Flammeovirga agarivorans: one gene and its partner. The protein of the gene in region 1 interacts with the protein of each later gene in a pairwise test. Links are inferred from orthologs where the notes say so. Each region holds a gene or a part of one and is shown in the gene's direction. Other genes may lie near its edges.

The links.
Region 2: the proteins of ruvC (region 1) and ruvA interact in binary tests that used the Escherichia coli proteins (3 or more experiments, as listed by UniProt). The link is inferred for Flammeovirga agarivorans from one-to-one orthologs.

The regions. Positions count from the first base shown.
Region 1 is NZ_JABAIL010000010.1:58,714-62,736, forward strand. What follows is about bases 1-2,839. They hold ruvC (crossover junction endodeoxyribonuclease RuvC), read left to right. Parts: upstream 1-1,051; coding sequence 1,052-1,627; downstream 1,628-2,839. Other genes in these bases: rsmG (16S rRNA (guanine(527)-N(7))-methyltransferase RsmG), read right to left, coding at 1-69; HGP29_RS23245 (hypothetical protein), read left to right, coding at 519-917; HGP29_RS23255 (SpoIIE family protein phosphatase), read right to left, coding at 1,651-2,839. Also shown: more of HGP29_RS23255, read right to left, coding at 2,840-4,023.
Region 2 is NZ_JABAIL010000002.1:107,532-112,123, reverse strand. Bases 1,430-4,304 are described here. They hold ruvA (Holliday junction branch migration protein RuvA), read left to right. Parts: upstream 1,430-2,504; coding sequence 2,505-3,104; downstream 3,105-4,304. Other genes in these bases: sov (T9SS outer membrane translocon Sov/SprA), read left to right, coding at 3,212-4,304; HGP29_RS05270 (DUF4837 family protein), read left to right, coding at 1,430-2,495. Also shown: HGP29_RS05280 (DUF1573 domain-containing protein), read left to right, coding at 1-399; HGP29_RS05275 (YheT family hydrolase), read left to right, coding at 403-1,374; more of HGP29_RS05270, read left to right, coding at 1,389-1,429; more of sov, read left to right, coding at 4,305-4,592. UniProt on the Escherichia coli protein: The RuvA-RuvB-RuvC complex processes Holliday junction (HJ) DNA during genetic recombination and DNA repair.

The DNA.
Region 1 (4,023 bases):
TGAGAATTGATGTTTTTGTACATCTGTTAAATCTGGAAAATACTTTAATAAGATATCAATATTAGCCATTCTATGAAGTATCTTTTTTTCTGCCTTAGTGATTACTTTTATTACTAAATATTTAAGGAAGATGTTTTCACATCTCTTTTTCTCAAATATCTTCCAAAACTAATATTTTTAACTGATGTACCCCTAACTTTTTCCAATTCCTTTAAATACATTTTCTATTTTTTTCAGATTAAGGATCATATTCTTCCTATTTTCCTTGAAATAATACTACAATGTCAGATTCTTCTTAGAATATCTACTCAAATCTAATTTTACTTCTTTCCGTTACAATGTCACTTTGATTAATCATATTTTCGTTCGAGTTCTCCATATATTCCTATTCTAATAAAATTAGATTTTTTTCATTTTTAGTATTTTCATTACGTCTACCTGTACATTTAGAATGAACAAAAAAAGACGGAGCGGTGTAATAAGGGCAAACAATTACTCGAATTAATGACCTATTGTATATGACCAACTTTACCACAGATATAAATAGCAGAACAGGAGTAATGACTATCAGAATGCGTGGATTTTTCCAACCAACAAAATTCACTGAGTTCTTAGAAGAGTCTTTAAAAAGTGTTCAATCCAAAAAACCTAAAATTGTTGTATTAGACGCAAGGTTTATTGAATCAGGTTGGATGAGTTCTAACCCTTGGATTGTAAGCTGGTTTTTACCAAAACTTGACCTATTAAAAGTAAAAAACTTTGGAATTATCATTGAAGATGAATGTGACCCTTTTACCCGTTTCTCTGTAATTAACTTAGAAAATCTATTAGAAAACGAACCAAGTATAGCATTAAAAATATTTGAAACACCAGAGGAAGCAACTGTTTGGCAGAGAAATGCATCGAAGGTTGCATAAAAAGAAATTGAGTCATTAATAATTTTGGGTGGTTTGTTCACAGTTGCAAAAAACAGCTGTAAGGGATCTTCGGTCGGAGATCCCATTTTTTTTGTCTATTTTTGGCTACTCAACCATCTATCAAAATCAAACAAATGAAGAGTACGCCTACTGAGAAACTGATATTAGGAATTGACCCCGGAACGCAAGAAATGGGATATGGACTTATATTGGCTAAGGGTTCAAAACTTAGTTTGGTACAGTATGGTGTGATCCACTTGAAAAAATATGCTAACCATGCGATAAAACTTAGAAAAATCCATGAACGCATCATTAGTATTCTTGATGAATATGCACCTGATGAAGTAGCATTAGAAGCTCCTTTTGTTGGTCAGAATATTCAATCTGCTTTAAAACTTGGTAGAGCTCAAGGAGTTGCCATGTCGGCAGCACTTATTCGAGATATTCCTATTACAGAGTATGCTCCTAAAAAAGTAAAAGCTGCTGTAACCGGAAATGGCAATGCCTCTAAAGAACAAGTGGCCAATATGCTTATGAGTATGTTGAAATTTAAGATAGATGACAATACGCTACTAGATGCTACTGATGCATTAGGTGTAGCTGTCTGCCATGCGTATCAGAAAGGAAACAATATCAATAAAGCGAAATCATGGAATGCTTTTTTAAAAGAAAACCCCAATCGAATCTCAAAAATAAAAAAGCCCCGATAAATCAACTTATCGAGGCCATTGCTTTATACGTTTAATATTTCATCGATGGATGAAAAATCTATTGTTGTTGACCTTGGTCTTGTAGGTTTAAAACCAATAACAAGAATATCATCCGTCTGTTTGTGTTCTGCACCCATCCATTCATCAATTTTCATTGCAATCAATGACTTTTGCTCATACATTGGTTTTTTAGCAATATCAGTCATAAGGTTTCTAAACGATTTCTTGTAGAATTTACGTCCTTCTTCTCCCCCAAACTGATCTTGGTAACCATCTGAAGACATATAGAATGAAAGTATTTCAGGAGAATTATTAAGATCAATCACATGTTCTTTAAAAGGTTCATATTGTTTCTTTTTGAACAGGTGACCTCCGATAGATTGTTTGTTTCCATCGATAGTCTCAATCGTATTTACTTCTTCAGATTCTTTCACTACATATAGAGGGTGATGTGCTCCAGCAAACTTCAACTCATTTGTTCTCTTATTGATGACACACATACCGATATCCATGCCGTCCTTATTATTCACTCTATCCTGTTTCAAGACAATACGAATACGAACATGTAGCTCATCCAACAATTTGCCAGGTGAAACTATTTCTTGTGTATTGATAAGGTTTGATAGGATTTCCCTACCTAAAATCGACATAAAAGCACCAGGAACTCCATGCCCTGTACAGTCTGCTACAGCCATATAAGTAAGGTCTCCTTTTTCTTCAAACCAATAAAAATCACCACTTACAATATCTTTAGGTCTATAGAATACAAAAGCATCGTCAAACCTAGATCGTATTAAAGATATATTGGGCAACAAGGCCTGTTGGATTCTTTTGGCATATTGAATACTACTTGTTTGTTGTTGGTTTTTCACCTCTAGCTCTTCAAGGGCACCTTCAAGTAATGCATTCTTCTCCATTAATTGATTCCTGTGATCATGAAGCTGAACGGTCTTTCTATCCACCAATTCTTCCATATTCTGATAGTTAATTGCCGTATCTAATGCATTTACTGCATATACTACAATACTACCCAACATATTGATCTGTACATCTGAAAATGCATTAACATCTTCACTATGCACTGCTAAAACACCAATTTTACTTGATGAAGAAATCAAAGGAAGATAAATTAATGAGCTAATTTTTTCAGTCGTTAATACTGGTAAGAAGTGTTTCAACTCATTAGAATTCATATAATCATTAGAAATGATCGGTTCCTGACGTTCGAAACACTGTACTCCTAAATGTGTAGATTCTGAAAGATTTCTTGAGAAAGCCATCTTCTCACCACTTGCACTAAAGCCTTGATAATGCATAATACCATCTTGATGAATACCAATTAGGAAAGAGCTAAAATCAAGTGTATTCAGTAAAGAGTGATAGAACTCTTGAATAATACCTTCTACTTTCAAGTGTCTACTTAATTTAGATCCAATCTGACGAATCTGATCAATCTTTTCGTATGTCTCCGTAAGTTCAACTTGCTGTTCCTCTATCTCAGTTCTTCTTTCATTCATTTTATTAATCATGAAATTGAAATCATCTGATAGATCACCTAGTTCGTCTTTAGTTTTAATAGTATATAGCTCTCCTTGGAAGTCTTCTTCTACAATTTTTTGTATAGATTTCGAAAGTAAATTAATTGGCTTTCCTAATCTGCTTAATAAATAGAAAAGTAATAGTGCATTTACTGTTAGGATCGTTAGAGCAAAAGAGATTAAGACCACAATGTTTAACCTTTTCCAATATTGATCATATTCTTTAATCACTTCATTGATATTCACTAGCTGATCTTCTACTCTAGCTAACTGATCGTTCAGGTTATCTTTAATTCCTGTTTTACCATAAAAGCCTAGTTGTTCATCCAATGATACTAATTTCAAGAAGTTCGTTTTGTATTTCTCCAAAGCACCAATAATGAATACTTTTCCATATTTATCTCTAACAGTTCTATTGATATCACTTTTTAAATCGTCAAGAACATCTACTAATTTAGACACATAACGCTTATCCTTTCTTAGAATATAATCTTTCTCATGTCTTCTTAGAGATAGAATCTTTACTTGATCTAAATCATAGCCTGAATTCATTACACTATAAATAGATCTACGCATTTCACCTTCCGTACCATAACTTTTGAAGCCTCGCTCCAATTGCACATGGATCAAAGTATCGAAACTTTCTCTGTAAACAGCTAATGATTTCTCTAATTCTCTAAGGCTAGGAATGATGTCTGCATCTTGCACATAAGAATTCACATACATCTTCTCTAATCTTTCGTCAATTGCTTCAAGTGCTTCTTTATGACTAGTGATGTACCTGTTCTTTTTAGACTCATAAAATTTAGGGTTGATCGTTTCTGTCAATAAAAATGACTTTTGATCCGATTTTACTTC
Region 2 (4,592 bases), on another replicon or contig:
GCTAAAATAGCCCAATATACACTTTCAATTCAAGGTGAAATAGTTTCAAATCATCCGACACCTTCTACTAAAGATTACCTGGTGGATTGGAAAGAACATGTTAAAGCAGTTCCCATTTTTTCAGGGTATCATTTTAATATAAAAGGTGAAATAGATGAGGTATCAACCATTCCAATCTACATTACTAATGTTGGAGATAAATCATTATTTATTCAGAATGTCACCTGTAAAGGTTTTGAAATAGAAAGTGTTCAGTTGCCGAAGACTATAAAGAAAGGAGAGGTGTTATCTTTCCCTGTAAAAGTGAAAATGACAGAAAAAGGAGTTCAACAACAGTACCTTAAGGTAAATACTGATGAAAGGACAATTCTTATTCGAATACGTACGACAACAATTTAAAAAATGCCCATTGTAAAGCCATCAAAATTAAAAGTACCATTTTTTCAATTTAATGGTCACTTACAAACTATTGTACCCTCTGCAAAACGAAAAATCGAAGATGTTAATTATCGAAGGCAAAGAGTTGAATTGAAAGATGGAGACTTTTTGGATTTAGATTGGTCTATTACAGATAATGTGTCTGAAAGATTAGTAATTATTTCCCATGGTCTTGAAGGTGGGGCAGATCGCCATTATTGTAAGGGAATTGCAAAGATTTTTAATGAGAAAGGTTGGGATGCATTGGCCTGGAATTGCAGATCATGTAGTGGAGAATTAAATCGATTGCCAAGGTTTTATCACCATGGAGATGTGATAGATTTTGACGTTGTAGTTGAAGAAGCAAGAAAGAAAGGGTATAAGAAAATTGCTTTTGTAGGTTTTAGTATGGGCGGTGCTATTCTAATGAATGCTTTAGGGACTCCAGAGTTTAATAAGGAAAATATAGTGGGAGGTGTGGCCATTTCAACACCAATTGAGCTACAACCAAGTAGTGATGAATTAGAAAAAAGAACAAAAAGGATATATAATCAGAAGTTTTTTAAGAAGCTTAAAGCTAAAGTTATTGCCAAATCAAAAATTATGAATGGTATAGATACCACTCCTTTGCTAGATGAATCTTTCAAAACTTTGAGAGATTTTGATGAAGCCTATACTGCACCATTACATGGGTTTGAAAATGCGTCGGAGTTTTATCACCAAGCAAGTGTGCAAAGAAGGATACACAATATTCAACACCCAGTACTGATTTTGAATGCTAAAAATGATCCTTTTCTCACAAAAGAAAGCTATCCGGTGGAATTTGCATCACAAAGTGACTATATTTCACTAGAGATCCCTAAGAAAGGTGGACATGTTGGGTTTTCTATTGTAAATTCAGATTTTACTTATGCTGAATTAAGAGCAATATCATTTATTCAAAAAATATCACTTTAGTAGCTAAATAAATAATGAAACAACTTAGAGTAACAATATTAGTATTGATGGGTTTCCTGTCAACTGGATTATTATTTTCTTGTCAGGATAATCAAGGTGCAAGCTCAAATTTAGAAAAGTCATTTTTACCAAGTTCCAAGGGTAAACCCGGAGAGATGGTATTAGTTATTGACTCCAATCAATGGAATAAGAAAGGGAGTGTAGGGCAATTACTTTATGAAACCGTTTTAGGTAAAACAAGAGGGATCTTGCCTCAAAATGAACCTTCATTTACTGTTACTCAAGTTCAACCATCTGGTTTTAATAATATTCTTCGCCAAGCTAGAAATGTGTTGATTGTAACAACATTCGATAAAAAAAATAGAGAGTCGAAAGTGGTGAACTCATTTTTTGGAGAAGGAGTTATCAAGAGTTTATTAAAAGAGGAAGATAAATACTTCTTTATTAAGCAGGATGTATGGGCTAAAGATCAAACAGTAATGTTGTTTTTTGCAAAAGATGAAGCAACAATGCGAGAGATTTTAGCAAATCCAAGCAAGCAATATTATTTAGGAGAGCCTTTCCATGAGGTAGAAACGAAAAGACTACAGAAAACGCTTCAAAAAGAATATGATAGAAATACAGAGCGTTATTTGAAAGAAAATTATAAGGTGAGTATTCATACTATGCCAGGTTTCAAAGTTGCTCAATCGGATAAAGATTTCTTATGGTTGCGTCATCCTGAATTGTCATTCGATAACAATATTTTCTTTGTGAAATTTCCATATACTGACGAAAAACAATTTGATCCAGATTATGTATTGAATCTACGAGATAAGTTAGCTAAACAATATTTATATGGGGATCCAAGTAACCAAAATTCTTTTGTAGTAACAGAAGATAAAATTGCTCCTGAAGTGAGATCTGCCAAAATAAATGGAAAACAGGCCATGGAAATCAGAGGACTTTGGAAAACTAATAACCTGTCTATGGGAGGGCCATTTGTAGGTTATTTATTTCCGGATAACTCAGGTGCAAACTTATATTATGCAGAGGGGTTTGTCTTTGCTCCAGGTATGGATAAAAGGGAACTGATGAGAGAAATGGAAGCTGAACTAAAGACTTTCAAAGATTTAAATTAAAAGAAATTTATGTATTATTATATCAGTGGGAAGTTAGTTAAAAAACTTCCCACATTTGCTGTGATCGATGTACAAGGCGTTGGTTATGAAATCAAATGGCCTTTGAATGCATATAGCCTTTATAATGAGGGCGATCAAGTGACGCTTTATACATATTTGTATGTAAAAGAAGATGTTCAGCAATTGTATGGTTTTGCTTCAGAGAATGATCGAAGCATATTTTTATTACTAATTAGCATCTCTGGTATTGGCCCCTCAACTGGTCTCGCTTTTTTATCTTCACTATCAATGGGAGAGATTTGTTCTGCCATTATGCAGGAAGATGTAAAGACGATTCAGAGTGTTAAAGGTATCGGTGCAAAAACTGCTCAAAGAGTAGTTATTGAATTAAGAGATAAAATTTCTAAATTGCAGTATACGGGAGAGCTTATGCAATCATCTACAGCTCCTGCAGCAGATACTGCAAAAGTGGATGAAGCAATGGATGCTTTAGTAGCATTAGGTTTTACCCGAGCAGCAGCACAAAAGTCTATAAAACTAGTAATCAAGAAAAATGGGGCAGACTTGAGTGTTGAGAAATTGATTAAATTGGCATTAAAACAAAATTAGCCTATAAGTACTACTATTACTTTTTTTGCACATTTTTAAAGTGCTAACTGTTACATTAAATCTTCAACTCCATTTTGTTTCGCTTAAATAACGCAGTTTTACTATCTGTGCTTACTCTATTTTTTATGTTCCCTGTTTTTGTGGGAGCCACCAAGAGTAATGCAACTCCGATGTATTTCCAGCAGGATCTACCTCAGGAGGAAATGAAAGAAGATCAGGATACTACTAGGTTCAAGCCTTCTAAACCCTATGAAAAAGATAGGGTCGGGGACCCTGTGTCTTCACCTCAATACAGTACTCCATTATTAGGTACAACACCTGGAGTCTCAACGGAAATTTCTATTGATAGCTCCGGAGCATCTTATGATATAAAGGAGACATTAAACGGTAATCTTGATTACAGAGAGCCTTCTTATATCCCTTATGATGCATATAGAGATTATCTCTTTAAAAAACATATGGAAGGGTATTATAAGACGCTTTCAGTGCAACAAGATGGTGGAGATGCTTTGCCAGGGCAAGATGGAGGTCGACTTATTCCAGAAATTGAGTTAGGTAGAGTGGCAGACTTTCTATTTGGAGGTAGTACACTTGACTTTCAATTGAATGGTAGTGCAATGCTCGATTTTGGTCTACTTTTTCAAAGAGTTGATAACCCACAAGTACCAGTAACACAACAAAGAAACGGAGGATTTAATTTTGATCAACAAGTTGGTCTTGGAATGGTAGGTAAGGTAGGAGACAAACTAGAGCTATCATCCAATTTTGATACGAAAAGTACTTTCCAGTTCGATCAGCAGTATAATATGGCTTACACTGCTTACGATTATGATATCATTCAAGATATTCAAGTAGGTAATGTAAGTTTTAATGTACGAAACTCATTAATCACAGGAGCTCAGAACCTGTTTGGTGTATACAGTAAACTAAGGTTTGGAAACTTATATGTGAGTAGTGTTTTCTCTTCACAGCGAGGATCACAAGAAACCATTACAATTAAGAATGGAGGGCAGAATAGAGAATTTGAATTTAGAGCAGATACTTATGATAATAACCGACATTTCTTCATAGGACATTTCTTTAGAGATAAATACGAAGAATCATTAAAACAAACACCTAACGTTATTTCAGGAGTAGTGGTAACGCGTATGAAGGTGTATGTGACTAACCGTTCTAATGATACTCAAACACAAAGAAACTTAGTAGGTTTGATGGATTTGGGTGAAGCAAACCCTTACAATCCATCATGGGGAACAAACACAAACCCAGTAGCAGATAATAATGCCAACACACTTTATAGTTCAGTAAAGAATTTAAATAGAAATTCAGATGCTATAAAAGGACAGTTAGAGGGGTTAGGAATGGAAAATGGTGCTGAATTTGAGATTTTACGTTCAGCAAGAGAACTAACTCCAACAGAATTTACCTATAACCAACAACTGGGATATATCTCATTGAATACACCTTTAAGAAATGATGAGATCTTAG